3 regions of the Pseudoxanthomonas fibrivorans genome follow, and region 1 is predicted to be linked to each of the others. Evidence: predicted binding sites of a transcription regulator. Region 1 holds the regulator's gene; each other region holds the start of a gene.

Evidence for each region. The regulator FliA, encoded in region 1, starts transcription of late flagellar genes. The targets are predictions, from matches to a motif close to TAAAGTTTNNCNNNCNNNGGCCGATAA.
Region 2: ACA089_RS03875 (flagellar motor protein) is a predicted target of FliA. The motif match lies at 2,950-2,976, and genes of this name have one in related genera.
Region 3: ACA089_RS03815 (CheR family methyltransferase) is a predicted target of FliA. The motif match lies at 2,062-2,088, and genes of this name have one in related genera.

What each region holds. Positions count from the first base shown of each region.
Region 1 is NZ_JBGNUG010000001.1:956,364-961,647, forward strand. It holds gene flhA (flagellar biosynthesis protein FlhA) at 1-835, shown strand, start outside; gene flhF (flagellar biosynthesis protein FlhF) at 872-2,314, shown strand; gene ACA089_RS04540 (P-loop NTPase) at 2,301-3,194, shown strand; gene ACA089_RS04545 (RNA polymerase sigma factor FliA) at 3,191-3,934, shown strand; gene cheY (chemotaxis response regulator CheY) at 3,996-4,388, shown strand; gene ACA089_RS04555 (protein phosphatase CheZ) at 4,385-5,020, shown strand; gene ACA089_RS04560 (chemotaxis protein CheA) at 5,039-5,284, shown strand, end outside.
Region 2 is NZ_JBGNUG010000001.1:829,108-834,391, reverse strand. It holds gene ACA089_RS03900 (sulfurtransferase) at 1-82, opposite strand, end outside; gene ACA089_RS03895 (DUF6164 family protein) at 118-471, opposite strand; gene ACA089_RS03890 (FKBP-type peptidyl-prolyl cis-trans isomerase) at 560-997, shown strand; gene ACA089_RS03885 (TIGR03862 family flavoprotein) at 1,003-2,271, shown strand; gene ACA089_RS03880 (DUF6151 family protein) at 2,268-2,873, opposite strand; gene ACA089_RS03875 (flagellar motor protein) at 2,985-3,725, shown strand; gene motD (flagellar motor protein MotD) at 3,738-4,688, shown strand; gene ACA089_RS03865 (ParA family protein) at 4,703-5,284, shown strand, end outside.
Region 3 is NZ_JBGNUG010000001.1:815,447-820,730, reverse strand. It holds gene ACA089_RS03820 (methyl-accepting chemotaxis protein) at 1-1,971, shown strand, start outside; gene ACA089_RS03815 (CheR family methyltransferase) at 2,144-3,007, shown strand; gene cheD (chemoreceptor glutamine deamidase CheD) at 3,004-3,600, shown strand; gene ACA089_RS03805 (protein-glutamate methylesterase/protein-glutamine glutaminase) at 3,600-4,676, shown strand.

The sequences.
Region 1 (5,284 bases):
CAACCATTACCGCCTGCTGGTGCACGGCGTGCCGGTGGCCACCGCCGAGATCCATCCCGAACGCGAACTGGCGCTGGACCCCGGCGGCGCGCTGGGCAGCATCGAGGGCATCAAGGGCAAGGACCCGGCCTTCGGCCTGGACGCGGTGTGGATCCTGCCGCACCAGCGCGCCCAGGCCGAATCGATGGGCTACACGGTGGTCGACCCGGCCACCGTGGTCGCCACCCACCTCTCGCACCTGGTCCGCGAGCACGCCCCCGAGCTGCTCGGCCACGAGGAGGTGCAGCAGCTGCTGGCGACCCTGGCCAAGAGCGCGCCGAAGCTGGCCGAGGACCTCACGCCCAAGGCGCTGCCGCTGTCGGTGGTGGTGCGGGTGCTGCAGAACCTGCTGGTCGAGCGCATCCCCGTGCGCCAGCTGCGCAAGATCGCCGAATCGCTGGTCGAACACGGCGCGCACAGCCAGGACCCGGCGGTGCTGACCGCCGCGGTGCGCAACACGCTGGGCCGTTTCATCGTCCAGGAGATCGCCGGCGCCTCGCCGGAGCTGCCGGTGTTCACCCTGGCCGCGCCGCTGGAACGGGTCTTGCAGGATTCCGCGCAAGGCGCTTCCGGCGCCGCGCTGGAGCCCGGCCTGGCCGAGCGGTTGCAGCAGAGCCTGGCCGATTGCGCCGGCCGCCAGGAGGCGCGCGGCGAGCCGGCGGTGGTGCTGGTGCCGGCGACGGTGCGCGCCGCGCTTGCGCGGCTGGTCCGCCACAGCGTGCCCTCGCTGTCGGTGCTGGCCTACACCGAGGTGCCGGAAGACAAGCGGCTCAAGCTGGTCGGCACGATCAGCTGAAGCGATGACGGAACAGGTAGCGGGTAAGGAGCAGTCATGAAGATCAAACGATTCGTCGCCGCCGACATGCGCACCGCGCTGCGCATGGTCCGCGCCGAGCACGGCCCGGACGCGGTGATCCTGTCCAACCGCCGCACCGACGAGGGCGTGGAGATCGTCGCCGCCAGCAACTACGACGAGAACGCGGTGCAGAAGGCGCTGCTCGACGCGCAGCGCGCCGCCGAAGCCGAAGCCACCGCCGCGGCCGCACGGGCGGCGGCGCAGGCCGAGGCCCGGATCGCGGCGCGGCCGAATCCGTTCCTCGACGCCCTGCCGCCGGCCCCGCCGGTACAGGTGCAGGCACCGGCCCGCCCGGCACCGGATTTCGCCGCGGCGATGGCCGCCGCCCTGACGACCCCGACCGCGCTGGCGGTCTCCGCGCCGCCGGCCGAACGCGCCGCCATCCCGGAAGCGCCCGCGCCGATCGCCGACGCCCCGGCCATGGTCGCGCCCGCGCCCGCCGAGCCGGCACCCGCCGCCGCGCCCGCGCCGTCGCCGCTGGCCGCCGTGCCGGTACCCGCCACCCCCGCCAACGACGAGCAGCTGCTGGCCATGCGCGAGGAGCTGGCGCAGATGCGGCAGATGATCGAGCGCGAGATGCACCGCCTGACCGACGAGCGCCTGCGCGGCTCGCCGGTGCGGCTGCAGGCGATGGAGCTGATGGAGGACTACGGCTTCGACGCCGGCATCACCCGCGATACCGTGCTGGAACTGCCCGCCGACACCCCCGCCCACCGCGGCCGCGGCCTGATGCTGGGCCTGGTCTCGCGGCGGCTGCCGGTGTGCCCGGTCGACCCGCTCGAGCAGGGCGGCGTGATCGCCCTGGTCGGGCCGACCGGCGCCGGCAAGACCACCACGATCGCCAAGCTCGCCGCCCGCTACGCCGCCGAACACGGCGCGCGCAACGTGGCCCTGGTCACCACCGACACCGCCCGCATCGGCGGCCGCGAACAGCTGCACAGCTACGGCCGCCAGCTGGGCGTGGCCGTGCACGAGGCCGACAGCGACGCCGCGCTGATCCAGCTGCTGCAGCGCCTGCAGGACTACAAGCTGGTGCTGGTGGACACCGCCGGCCTGGGCCAGCGCGACCGCGCCCTGGCCAACCAGCTCAACTGGCTGCGCGCCGCCCGCGAGGTGCGGACCCTGCTGGTGCTGCCGGCCAACTCGCACTACGCCGACCTGGACGAGGTCGTGCGCCGCTTCGGCGCCGCCCGCCCGCAGGGCGTGGTCCTGACCAAGCTGGACGAGACCGGCCGCCTGGGCAGCGCCCTGTCGGTGGTGGTCGACCACCAGCTGCCGCTGACCTGGGTGACCGATGGCCAGCGGGTCCCCGACGACCTCCACCGCGCCAATGCCGCCAGCCTGGTCCTCCGCCTTGAAGATCTGCGGCGCGCGGCCGATAAGCCGAACATCCCGGAGCACGACCATGCCGTCGCGTGAGCACGCCGCCTTGAACCCCGCCCCCGCCAACCCGAACACCGCCACGCCGGGCCGCGCCGTGCGCAGCATCGCCGTGACCGGCGGCAAGGGCGGCGTGGGCAAGACCAACCTGTCGGTGAACCTGGCCGCCTCGCTGGCGGGCCTGGGCAAGCGCACCCTGCTGCTGGACGCCGACCTGGGCCTGGCCAACGTCGACGTGCTGCTGGGCCTGTCCCCGCAGCACACCCTGGCCGACCTGGTCTCCGGCCGCTGCGAACTGGACGAGGTCATCCTCGAAGGGCCCAACGGCATGCTGGTGGTGCCCGCCGCCTCCGGCCGCCGGCACATGGCCGAGCTGCAGCCGGCCCAGCACGTGGGCCTGGTCAACGTGTTCAACGACCTGCAGCGCGACCTGGACATCCTCATCGTCGACACCGCCGCCGGCATCACCGACAGCGTGCTGACCTTCTGCCAGGCCGCGCAGGACGCGGTGGTGGTGGTCTGCGACGAACCGGCCTCGATCACCGACGCCTACGCCCTGATCAAGGTCCTGTCGCGCGAGCGCGGCGTGGACCGGGTCCAGGTGGTGGCGAACATGGTGCGCAGCCCGGCCGAAGGCCGCGGCCTGTACGAGAAGCTCTCGCGCGTGTGCGAGCGCTTCCTCGGCGACGTCTCGCTCAACTTCCTCGGCGCGGTGCCGCAGTGCGACTGGCTGCGCCTGGCGGTGCAGCGCCAGCAGGCCGTCGCCACCGCCTACCCCGCCAGTCCCTCGGCCCGCGCCATCGCCGAGATCGCGCGGCGCGCGGCGCGCTGGGAAGCGCCGCTCGCCCCGCGCGGCAACATCGAATTCTTCGTCGACCGGATGCTCGCACAGGGTGCGCGGCAGGGAGCGGTGGCATGAACGCCTTGGCCGAATACCGCGCCGTCCAGCGCAGCGCCGCCGACGACGCCGTCACCCGCCACGCCGACCTGGTGCGCCGCATCGCCCACCACCTGGCGGCGCGCCTGCCGGCGAGCGTGGAGGTCGACGACCTGATCCAGGCCGGCATGATCGGCCTGATCGAGGCCTCGCGCAGCTACGACCCCGACCAGGGCGCCTCGTTCGAGACCTACGCCTCGATCCGCATCCGCGGTTCGATGATCGACGAGATCCGCCGCGGCGACTGGGTGCCGCGCTCGGTCCACCGCCGCGCCCGCGACGCCGCCTCCGCCATGCGCCAGGTCGAGCAGTCCACCGGCCGCGCCGCCACCCCTCAGGAGGTGGCCGCGCACCTGGACATGCCGCTGCCGGAGTACATGCGCCTGCTCGAGGACGCCTCGCGCGGCCAGGTCCTGAGCCTGGACTCGCACGTGGAGGACCACGGCGAAGTGACCATCCACAGCGGCGGCATGAGCCCGCAGCAGACCCTGGAACGCAGCGACTTCGGCCGCGAGCTGGCGGCCGCGATCGGCCTGCTGCCGGAGCGCGAGCAGCTGGTGCTGTCGCTGTACTACGAGCAGGAGCTCAACCTCAAGGAGATCGGCGCCGTGCTCGGGGTCAGCGAGTCGCGGGTCTGCCAGATCCACGGCCAGGCCGTGCTGCGCCTGCGCGGCCGCCTGTCCCAGTACGAATCGCGCGACGCCGGCCTGGAAGACGAATAGCCGGCCGCGCACCCGCCGCCCCACCCCGCACCACCGCAGAGCCACAGAACCGGAGCACGTAGTGAACAAGAACATGCGCATCCTGATCGTTGACGATTTCTCGACGATGCGCCGCATCGTCAAGAACCTGCTCAACGACCTGGGCTACAGCAACACCGCCGAGGCCGACGACGGCCACACCGCGCTGGCGGCGCTGCGCGCGGCCCCGTTCGACTTCGTGGTCACCGACTGGAACATGCCCGGGATGACCGGCATCGACCTGCTGCGCGCGATCCGCGCCGACGAGAAGCTCAAGACCCTGCCGGTGCTGATGGTGACCGCCGAGGCCAAGCGCGAGCAGATCATCGAGGCGGCGCAGAACGGCGTGAACGGCTACATCATCAAGCCGTTCACCGCGCAGACCCTGGAAGAGAAGCTCGGCAAGATCTTCGAGCGCCTGGCGGCCACCGCATGAGCGCCGTGGCCTGCAATGCCGCCGTGTCGCCCGAGCGGACCGCGCTGATCCAGCGCCTGCACGAGGCCCTGGACGCACTCGAGCGCGGCGACGAGAGCGCCATGCGCGCGGTGATCGACGCGCTCGCCTCGGCCCGCACCCGCCCGCTGGTGCAGGGCCTGGGGCGGCTGGCCCGCGAACTGAGCCAGGCGCTGGGCGAACTGCCGCGGCTGCCCGGCGACGACGGCCAGGCCGCCGAGCTGGACGACGCCTGCGCGCGCCTGGACCACGTGGTGGCGATGACCGAGCAGGCCACCCACCGCACCCTGGACCTGTCGGACCAGTGCCGCGACCTGCTCGAGGACGTGCGCATCGAGGGCGTGTCGGCACGCCAGGACGAAGTGCTGGACCGCGTGCGCCAGAACCTCACCGAGATCGGGCTGACCCAGAGCTACCAGGACCTGACCGGGCAGATCATCCGCCGCGTCGCCGGCATCGTGCGCAAGGTCCACGAAGGCTTCACCGCGCTCGGGCTGCCGCCGCGCGAGGAGCCGGCCGGCCCCGCGCTGGCCGGGCCGGCGGTCAGCGGCCTGGACCGGCATGCGGTCTCGCAGGACGACGCCGACGCCCTGCTGGCGGACCTGGGCCTGTAACACCATGGGAGTCGTGGCATGAGCGGGGTGACGCCGGAGATCGCGGCGGATTTCATCATCGAGGCACAGGAGATCCTGGACCGCCTCGGCGAGCAGCTGGTCGCGCTGGAACATGCGCCGGACGACCGCGACCAGCTCAATGCCGTGTTCCGCGGCTTCCATACCCTCAAGGGTGGCGCCGGCTTCCTCGGCATCCACGCGATGGTCGAGCTGTGCCACGCCGCCGAGGAAACCCTCGGCACCGTGCGTGCCGGCCAGGCCGCG
Region 2 (5,284 bases), 130 kb from region 1:
CGGCGGCGGCCTGCCGCAGGCGGTCGGCCAGCCCTCCGGGGTCGTCGAGGGCGGTGAAGTGGTAGGCGGCGACATTGAGCATGCCGCCATTGTACGGGGCGCCCGCCGCCGGCCCGGTCAGCGCAACAGCAGCCAGGGCAGCGCCAGCACCAGCGCAACGATCGCCACGATCGCCAGCAGCCGCGGCAGCACGTACCCGGGGCGCCGCGCCAGCAGTTCGAGGAAGCTTTCGCGCCCATGCAGGCGCGCATCGTCCCGCGCCCGCTCGCGGCGCGTGTCCTGGTAGGCGTCGAGCAGGCGTCGCGCCTCCGGATAGGCCGACGCATCCTCCAGCCACAGCGCGCCGGTGGATATTCCCCACGGTCCCGGCCGGGTCTCGTACCAGTCCACGCCGTGCGCGGTCAGCAGCTGGCGCACCTCGTCGGCTTCGTCGTCCGGCACGTTGCGCAGGTTGAACAGCAATTTGGCCATGCCCGCGATCATAAACGCCGTGCCGGAACGGGGCGACGCATCGGTTACCCTTGCCGCCCGCGCGAACCCCGGATCATCCATGTCCCGCCTGCCCGCCCTGCTCTGCCTGTCCGTCGCCCTCCTGCTGTCCGCCTGTGGTCCGGGCAGCGATGCGATCCCGCCTGGCGGCAGCGTGGCCGAACTGCAGCGGATCGACGATGCGGTCGGCACCGGCGCGCTCGCCTCGCCGGGCAGCGATGTCACCGTGCACTACACCGGCTGGCTCTACGACCAGCACGCGCCCGACCGGCGCGGCGAGAAGTTCGACAGCTCGCGCGACCGCGGCGAGCCGTTCACCTTCCTGCTCGGCGCCGGCCAGGTCATCCGCGGCTGGGACGACGGCGTGGCGGGGATGCACGTGGGCGGCCGGCGCACGCTGCTGATCCCGTCGGCCCTGGCCTATGGACGCAAGGGCGCGGGCGGCGTGATCCCGCCGAACGCCTCGCTGGTGTTCGAGGTCGAACTGCTCGACGTCACGCCCCGCTGAACGCCATGCCCCCGGTCCCGCACGCTCCAGCCGTGGCCGCCCGCCTGCCTGGCGTGGCCATCGTCGGCGGCGGCCCGGCCGGCCTGATGGCCGCCGAAGCGGCCCGCGCCACCGGCGTGGACGTGGACCTGTTCGAGGGCAAGGGCTCGGTCGGGCGCAAGTTCCTGATTGCCGGCAAGGGCGGACTGAACCTGACCCACGCCGAGCCGATGCCGGGCTTCGCACGCCGCTTCGGGCCGCGCGAGGGCGACGTGGCCGGGTGGCTGCGGGACTTCGCGCCCGACGACCTGCGCGCCTGGGCCCGCGGCCTGGGGGTGGACACCTACGTCGGCAGCTCCGACCGCGTGTTCCCGCTGGACCGCAAGGCCGCGCCACTGCTGCGCGGCTGGGTGCGCCGGCTCAGGGACCAGGGCGTGCGCTTCCACGTCCAGCATCGCTGGCGCGGCTGGGACGATGCGGGTGCGCTGCTGTTCGACACCCCCGAGGGCGGGCGCGTGGTGCATGCCGCGGCCACGGTGCTCGCCCTGGGTGGTGCGAGCTGGCCGCAGCTGGGGTCCGATGGCGGCTGGGTCGGCCTGCTGCGGGAGCGCGGCGTCGACGTCGCGCCGCTGGTGCCGAGCAACTGCGGGTTCGACGTCGGCTGGAGTCCCCACTTCGCCGGGCGCCACGCCGGCGCCCCGGTCCGGCCGGTGGTCGCCCACTGGCGCGACGCCGGCGGCACGGAGCATGCGCTGCAGGGCGAATGCGTGGCTACCGCCGGCGGCATCGAGGGCAGCCTGGTTTACGCCCTGTCGGTGCCGCTGCGCGATGCCATCGCCCGCGACGGCGCCACCACCCTGTGGCTGGACCTGGTCCCCGGCCGCGATGCGCAGCGCCTGCGTCGCGACCTGGCCAAGCCCCGCGACGGTCGCAGCCTCAGCGAGCACCTGCGCCGGCAGGCGGCGGTGGACGGGGTCAAGGCGGCGCTGCTGAGGGAAGTCCTGCCCGCGGACGCGCTGGCCGACATGGACCGGGTCGCGGATGCGCTGAAGCGATTGCCGCTGGTGCTGCGCGCGCCGCGCCCGGTGGACGAGGCGATCAGCAGCGGCGGCGGCGTGCGCCTGGAAGCGCTGGACCATGCCCTGATGGCGACCGCCCTGCCCGGCGTGTTCTGCGCCGGAGAAATGCTGGACTGGGAAGCACCGACCGGCGGCTACCTGCTCACCGCCTGCTTCGCCAGCGGCCTGCGCGCGGGGCGCGCGGCCGCCGCCTGGATCCGGGACAGCGGACGCTAGGCGCCCGCCGGCCCGCCACGCTGCAGGGCCTGGCGCCGCTCGCGGCTGACGACCTCCGGCTCGCGCAGCGGCCGGCCCTGCGCATCGAAGAACGGTGCCCCGGCGCGCCGGCCCCGCAGCCTCGCGCCGATGACCGGGCCGAAGATGCGCACGCCGCCGGCCAGGAAGCGCAGCATCGACGACTCGACCGGCGCGGTGGCCGAGCCCGCATTGGCCACGATCCGGTCGCGCGGGCCCAGCGCCTCGTCGACGGCCGCGGGGGCCGCATCCAGGCACGCGGCCACCAGGCCGGTGTAGTACAGCTTCGCATCGCGCGAGGTGTTGGCCAGGGGCGTGCGGCAGCAGGCGGCATACCAGCGCAGCAGCCCCCTGGGGCTCATCGACATGCAGGCCACCTGCTCGATGCCGGCGGTGATCCGGACCGCGTCGGGGGCGGAGGCCACCACGTCGGTCCCGCCGCGCGCATCGAGCAGCCCGTCGCCGCCGAGGAAACGCGCGAACGCCTGGCAGTCACGGCAGTAGCAGGTCGCCCGCGCATGGGCGCCGGCGAGGTCGAGCTCGCCCCGGACCTGGCCGCACCGGCATCGCAACGGCATCAACATGGCGGATTCCTTCCTGTCCTTCGCCCGCGGGGCGCTGGCGGCAAGGGTACCGCGAAGCGCGCCGTGGCCGGGGGATTCAAGTCCGTTCACATCGGGCCGATACGGAGGTCCATGGACATCCTCAGCCTCGTCGGTCTGCTGCTGGCACTGGTCGCGCTGGTCGGCGGAAGCATCCTCAAGGGCGCCGGCCTCGGCTCCCTGTGGTCGTCTGCCGCGTTCGTGATCGTGATCCTGGGCACGATCGCGGCAATCTTCGTCCACACCCCGCCCGCCGTGTTCAAGCGCGCCCTGCGCATCGCCGGCTGGGTGATGAAGCCGCCGGCCGCCGACCGCGAGGCGCTGATGGCGCAGATCCTGGAATGGAGCAACATCGCCCGTCGCCAGGGCCTGCTCGGGCTGGAGCAGCAGGTGGCCGAACAGGGCGACCCGTTCCTGAAGAAGGGCCTGCAGATGCTGGTGGACGGCGTCGAGCCCGAACAGATCCGGCACATGCTGGAAATCGACCTGGATGGCCAGGAACACCAGGACCTGGCCGCGGCCAAGGTGTTCGAGGGCATGGGCATCTACGCCCCGACCCTGGGCATCATCGGCGCGGTGTTCGGCCTGATCGCGGTGATGAAGAACCTCGCCGACCCGAGCAAGCTCGGCCACGGCATCGCCGCCGCGTTCACCGCGACCATCTACGGCATCGCCTCGGCCAACCTGTTCTTCCTGCCGGTGGCGTCCAAGCTCAAGAGCGTCATCGCCCGCCGCACCGGCGAGCGCGAGATGATCATCGAGGGCCTGATCGCGATCGCCCAGGGCGAGAACCCGCGCAACATCGAGTCCAAGCTCGCCGGCTTCCTGCACTGAGGCCCGCAGGCGATGGCGCGCAAGAAGAAGCACGAGGAACACGGCAACCACGAGGCGTGGGCGATCCCCTACGCCGACCTGATGACGCTGCTGCTGGCCTTCTTCGTGGTCATGTACGCGATCTCCTCGGTCAACGAAGGCAAGTACCGGGTCATGGCCGACGCGCTCACCGCGGCCTTCGGCGGCGCGCCGCGCACGATCAACCCGGTGCAGGTCGGCAACCACCAGCTGCAGGGCGCCGATTTCGACCGCCCCTCGCCGATCAAGTCCGGCGCCAAGCAGGGCCCGTCGGCGCCCTCGCCCGCCCCCAACCCCACCCTGTTGCCGGCGCTGGCCTCGCACATGCGCACCGGCCAGCCGATGGACGTCACCAGCACCGAGGCCGTGCGCCGCGCCCGCCGCCAGCTCGGCGAGATCGCCACCCAGATGGAAGGCGCGCTGGCTTCGCTGGTCGAAGCCAGGCTGATCACGATCAAGCGCTCGGACCTGTGGCTGGAAGTGGAGATCAACAGCGACATCCTGTTCGACACCGGCTCGGCCACGCTGGACCTCTCCGCCCGCGGCGTGCTGTCCAAGCTCGCCGCGGTGCTGCACGACACCCCGAACCCGGTCCGGGTCGAGGGCTACACCGACAACCAGCCGATCAACACGGTGGTGTTCCCGTCCAACTGGGAGCTGTCGGCCGCGCGCGCGGCCAGCGTGGTGCACCTGTTCGCCAGCCAGGGCGTGGCCCAGGAACGCCTGGCCATGGTCGGCTACGGCGAGTTCCGCCCGCGCGCGGACAACGCCACCCAGGAAGGCCGCAACCGCAACCGGCGCGTGGTCCTGATCGTGCTGGCCAACCCGGACGACGACGCCCCGGCCCAGGACGCGGTCAAGACCGTGGCGGGGGCGCCGATATCGGCTATGGACGCACCGCCCGCTGCCGGCGCCGGCACGGTCGCGGTCGGCGCAAACCCCTAGGAAAGGACCGAACCATGCGCGTGTGGGCGATCGCCAACCAGAAAGGCGGCGTGGGCAAGACCACCACCACCCTGGCCCTGGGCCGCGGACTGGCCCTGCGCGGCCAGCGCGTGCTGCTGGTCGACCTCGACCCGCATTCCTCCCTCACCCGCGCGTTCGGCGTGCCCGCCGAGCCGGCGCCCGAAGGCGTGCTGGAGCTGTTCGCCACGCCGCCGCAGCCGCTGGCGGCACTGGCCCGCGGCAGCGCGATCGACAACCTTTCCTACGTCTGCGCGCAGACCGCGCTGGCGACCCTGGAACGGCGCAGCGCCAACCAGCCCGGCCTCGGGCTGGCCCTGTCGCAGGCGCTGGCCCGCCATGCGGGCCAGCACGACTACGTCCTGCTCGACTGCCCACCGACCCTGGGCCTGCTGATGATCAACGCCCTGGCCGCCGCCGACCGGGTGGTGATCCCGACCCAGGCCGAGCCGCTGGCGCTGCATGGCCTGGCCGGCATGCGCCGGACCGCGGAAATGGTCGAGCGCTCGCGCCGCCGTCCGCTGCCGGTCTCGGTCCTGCCGACCCTCTACGACCGCCGCACCCGCGCCGGCCAGGAG
Region 3 (5,284 bases), 140 kb from region 1:
GAGATGGTCGACCTGGAGCTTCCGGACGACGCCATCGACACCTTCCTCGGCGAGACCTTCCAGCTGCACAGCGCGACCACGGGGGTGGTCGGCGACCTGATCGCGGAGGCCGACCGCCAGGCGACCACGGCCGGCGAGGAAGCCAGCTCGGCCTATGCCGCATCGGCGTCGCTGATCGTGATCATGCTGCTCGCCGGCATCGGCGGCGGCCTGGCCATCGCATGGCTGCTGGCCCGCGGCCTGACCCAGGCCATGCGCGAGGCGGTCGGCGTGGCGCACGACGTCGCCGGCGGCAAGCTCGACAGCCGGATCGACACCTCCCGGGAGGACGAGATCGGCGACCTGCTCAAGGCGATGCAGCGCATGCAGCACGACCTGCGCGAGCGGACCGAGCGCGACCAGAAGGTCGCCAGCGAGAACCTGCGCGTGCGCACCGCGCTGGACAGCTCCTCGATCGGCCTGATCATCACCGACCGCGACCTGGACGTGGTCTACACCAACCCCGCGCTGCGCGACATGCTCGACGGGTACGCGGAGCAGATCGTCACCGCGCTGCCGGAGATCGATCCGCAGCGTCCACTGGTGGGCCAGCCCGTCACCGTCCTCGAGCACGGCGGCAAGGTCCCGGCCGAGTTCCTGGCGCGCCTGGAGCGGGATGGCCGCGGCCAGCGCGAGATGCAGTACGGCACCGCCTGCTTCGCCCAGAACATCTCGGTCATCCGCGATGCCAACGGTGAAAGCGTGGGCACCGTCTGCGAATGGCGCGACCGCACCAACGAAGTGCACACCGAGCAGGAAGTGGCGCGGATCGTGCAGGCCGCCGCGGCGGGCGACCTGTCCGGCCGGATCGACACCGAGGGCAAGGAAGGATTCCTGCTGCAGCTGGCCCAGCAGCTGAACACGCTGCTCGAGGCCAATTCCGTCAGCCTGTCGGAGGTCTCGCGCCTGCTGACCTCGCTGTCGCAGGGCGACCTGACCGCGCGGATGGAAGGCGACTTCCACGGCGTGTTCGCCCGCATGCGCGACGACGCCAATGCCACCGCCGCGCAGCTGACCTCCATCGTCGGCCGCATCCAGGGCGCCTCGGCGGCCATCTCCACCGCCTCCACCGAGATCGCGTCGGGCAACAACGACCTGTCCCGCCGCACCGAGCAGCAGGCCGCCAACCTGGAGGAGACCGCCGCCTCGATGGAGGAGCTGACCTCCACCGTCAAGCAGAACGCCGACCACGCCCGCCAGGCCAACCAGCTGGCGGTCGGCGCGGCCTCCGTCGCCTCCCAGGGCGGCCAGGTCGTCGGCCAGGTCGTCACCACCATGGCCGACATCCAGGCCTCCTCGCGCAAGATCGCCGACATCATCTCGGTGATCGACGGCATCGCCTTCCAGACCAACATCCTGGCCCTGAACGCGGCCGTGGAAGCGGCCCGGGCCGGCGAACAGGGCCGCGGTTTCGCGGTGGTCGCCACCGAGGTGCGCTCCCTGGCCCAGCGCTCGGCGACGGCCGCCAAGGAGATCAAGAGCCTGATCGAGGACTCCACCGGCAAGGTCGCCAATGGCGCCGCGCTGGCCGACCAGGCCGGCAAGACCATGGGCGAGATCGTGGCCTCGGTGCAGCGGGTGACCGACATCATGGCCGAGATCTCGGCTGCCTCGCAGGAGCAGGCCGCGGGCATCGAGCAGGTCAACCAGACCATCGTGCAGATGGACGAGACGACCCAGCAGAACGCGGCGCTGGTGGAGGAAGCCACCGCTGCCGCGCGAGCCATGGAGGAACAGTCCGCCGGCCTGGCCCAGGCCATCGCCGTGTTCCGGATCGAGGAAGGCAGCGTCGCGGCCGCGGCGCCGCCGGCCCCCGCGCAGGCCACCACGGTCGCGTTCCCGGCGCGCAAGGCCGCCAGCCGGCCGGCCGCGCCGCGTCCGGCCGGCAACACCGCCACCATCCTGAACGAGGCCGACTGGGCCGAGTTCTGATCCTGTTCCAGTTGCGGCAATTCGAGCCCCGGCATGTCGCCGGGGCTTTTTTTTACGCCGTGCCCCGTGCCGGCGCCCGCGTGCACGGCATCAACTTCCGCCGCCGCGCGCCGATATTTCCAGCAGCGGGATGCTCCCGCACGGCCGCGCCGCCCTTCCACCCGGACCCGAGATGAGCGCCACCCACCTCCCGCATCCGCCCACGGACCACCGCGAGTTCCCGTTCTCCGACCGCGATTTCCGCCGGGTCTGCCAGATGATCCACGCCAGTGCCGGGATCGCGCTGGCGCCGGGCAAGCGCGACATGGTCTACGGTCGCCTCTCGCGGCGCCTGCGGGCGCTGGGCATGAACGACTTCGCCGCCTACCTCGACCAGCTCGAGGCCAGCCCCGACCACCCGGAGTGGCAGGCGTTCACCAACGCGCTGACCACCAACCTCACCGCGTTCTTCCGCGAACCGCACCACTTCGAGCGCCTGCATGCGCAGCTGCGCGACCTGTCCGGCGCCGGCCTGCTGCGCCTGTGGTCCTGCGCGGCCTCCACCGGCGAGGAGCCGTACTCGATGGCGATCACCGCCTGCGAGGCGTTCGGCACGCTCACCCCGCCGGTGCGCATCCTCGCCACCGACATCGACACCCAGGTGCTGGCGACCGCGCAGCGCGGCGTCTACGGCGTGGACCGCATCTCCGGGCTGGACGAAGACACGCGCCGGCGCTACTTCCAGCGCGGCACCGGCCCGAACGAGGGCCGCTGCCGGGTCAACCCGGCCCTGCAGGCGCTGATCGAGTTCCGGCCGCTGAACCTGCTCGCGCCACGCTACGACGTCGGCGGCCCGTTCTCGGCGATCTTCTGCCGCAACGTGATGATCTACTTCGACAAGCCGACCCAGCGCGGGATCCTGTCGCGGCTGGTCACGCAGATGGATGGCGGCAGCCTGCTCTACACGGGCCACTCGGAGAACTACCTGCATGCGGCGGACCTGATCCAGCCGTGCGGCCGCACCCTGTACCGGCGCAACCCGGCGGTGCGCGCATGAGCGGAGCTGCGCTGCACGCGGACGACGTGATGCGCTATCGCGACCCGCAGTTCAAGGTGCCCGCGGCCAAGCTGCTGCCGACCCAGTACCTGGTGGTCGACGACGGCACCGCGCTGGTGACCGTGCTCGGCTCGTGCGTGGCCGCCTGCATCCGCGACCCGATGCTGCAGCTGGGTGGCATGAACCACTTCCTGCTGCCGGACGGCAACACCGGCGACGGCGCCCCGGCGCGCTACGGCAGCTACGCGATGGAAGTGCTGATCAACGAGCTGCTCAAGCGCGGCGCCAGCCGCAAGCGCCTGGAGGCCAAGGTGTTCGGCGGCGCCAACGTGCTCAAGGGCTTCACCAGCAATCCGGTCGGCACCCGCAACGCGGAGTTCGTGATGGCCTACCTGGCCGCCGAGCGCATCCAGGTGGTGGCCGAGGACCTGCGCGGGATCCACCCGCGCAAGGTGTTCTTCTTTCCGCAGACCGGCAAGGTGATGGTCAACCGCCTGCCGCATGCGCATGACGCCGAGGTCGTGGCCGCCGAATCGGCGGTCCGGCAGCGCCTGTCGCGCACGCCGGTCAGCGGCGGCGTGGAGCTGTTCTGATGGCGAGGATCAAGGTACTGGTGGTCGACGATTCGGCGGTGGTGCGGCAGATCCTCACCGAACTGCTGTCCGGCGACCCGGAGATCGAGGTGGTGGGCTCCGCCGCCGATCCGCTGCTGGCGCGCGAGAAGATCAAGCGGCTCAATCCGGACGTGCTGACCCTGGACGTCGAGATGCCGCGCATGGACGGCCTGGCGTTCCTCGAGAACATCATGCGCCTGCGGCCGATGCCGGTCCTGATGGTGTCCTCGCTGACCGAGCGCGGCGCCGAGATCACCCTGCAGGCGCTGGCCCTGGGCGCGGTGGACTTCGTCACCAAGCCCAAGCTCGACGTGGCCCGCGGCCTGGGCGAGTACGGCGCCGAGATCGTCGCCAAGGTCAAGGCGGCCGCGCGTGCGCGGGTGCAGCCGCTGGCCAGGCCGGCGCAGAAGCTCGAGGCGTTGCCGGCGCGGGCCCCCGTGGCCACCGCCGCGCGCTTCCGCACCACCGACCGGCTGATCGCGATCGGCGCGTCGGCGGGCGGCACCGAGGCGATCCGCGTGGTCCTGGAACAGATGCCGCCGGATGCCCCGGCGATCGTCCTGACCCAGCACATCCCCGGCGGCTTCAGCCGCGCCTTCGTCGAACGCCTGGACCGGCATTCGCAGATGCTGGTGCGCGAAGCCGGCGACGGCGAGGCGATCCTGCCCGGGCACGCCTACCTGCCGCCCGGCGACCGCCACCTGCGGGTGATCCGCGACGGCGCCCGCTGGCGCTGCCGGATCGACGACGGGCCGCCGGTCAACCGGCACCGGCCGGCGGTGGACGTGCTGTTCCGCTCGGTTGCGCAGAACGCCGGCGCCAACGCGGTGGCCGCGATCCTGACCGGAATGGGCGACGACGGCGCCCGTGGCCTGCTCGAGCTGCGCCAGGCCGGCGCCTCGACCCTGGTCCAGGACGAGGCCACCAGCGTGGTGTGGGGCATGCCCGGCGCCGCGTTCAAGCTGGGCGCCGCGCAGGAGGTCCTGCCGCTGGACCGCATCGCACCCCGGCTGCTGGAACTGGCCGGCGCGCGCCCACTCGCGGCCACGGGCTAGGCGACCCGCGCGGTCCGGGCTGGCCACGCCGTGCGGGACGTGGCCGGCGGCCACGTGCAGGCGGGCGCTGTCGATGTCGTGGGCGGAGTCGTCGGCGAGGTGCCGGCGCCGGACGCGGTGCCCAATCCGGATTGGCCACGCCGTGCGGGACGTGGCCGGCGGCCACGTGCAGGCGGGCGCTGTCGATGTCGTGGGCGGAGTCGTCGGCGAGGTGCCGGCGCCGGACGCGGTGCCCAATCCGGCTTGGCCACGCCGTGCGGGACGTGGCCGGCGGCCCCGTGCAGGCGGGCGCTGTCGATGTCGTGGGCGGAGTCGTCGGCGAGGTGCCGGCGGCGGACGCGGTACTCAGTCCGGATAGGCCACGCCGAGCGGGACGTGGCCGGCGGCCACGTGCAGGCGGGCGCTGTCGATGTCGTGGGCGGAGTCGTCGGCGAGGTGCCGGCGTCGGACGCGGTACTCAGTCCGGATTGGCCACGCCGTGCGGGACGTGGCCGGCGGCCACGTGCAGGCGGGCGCTGTCGATGTGTTTTGCGGAGTCGTAGGCGAGGTGCCTGAGTCTGACCCGGTACTCAGTACGGATTGGCCACGCCGTGCGTGAAGTGGCCGGC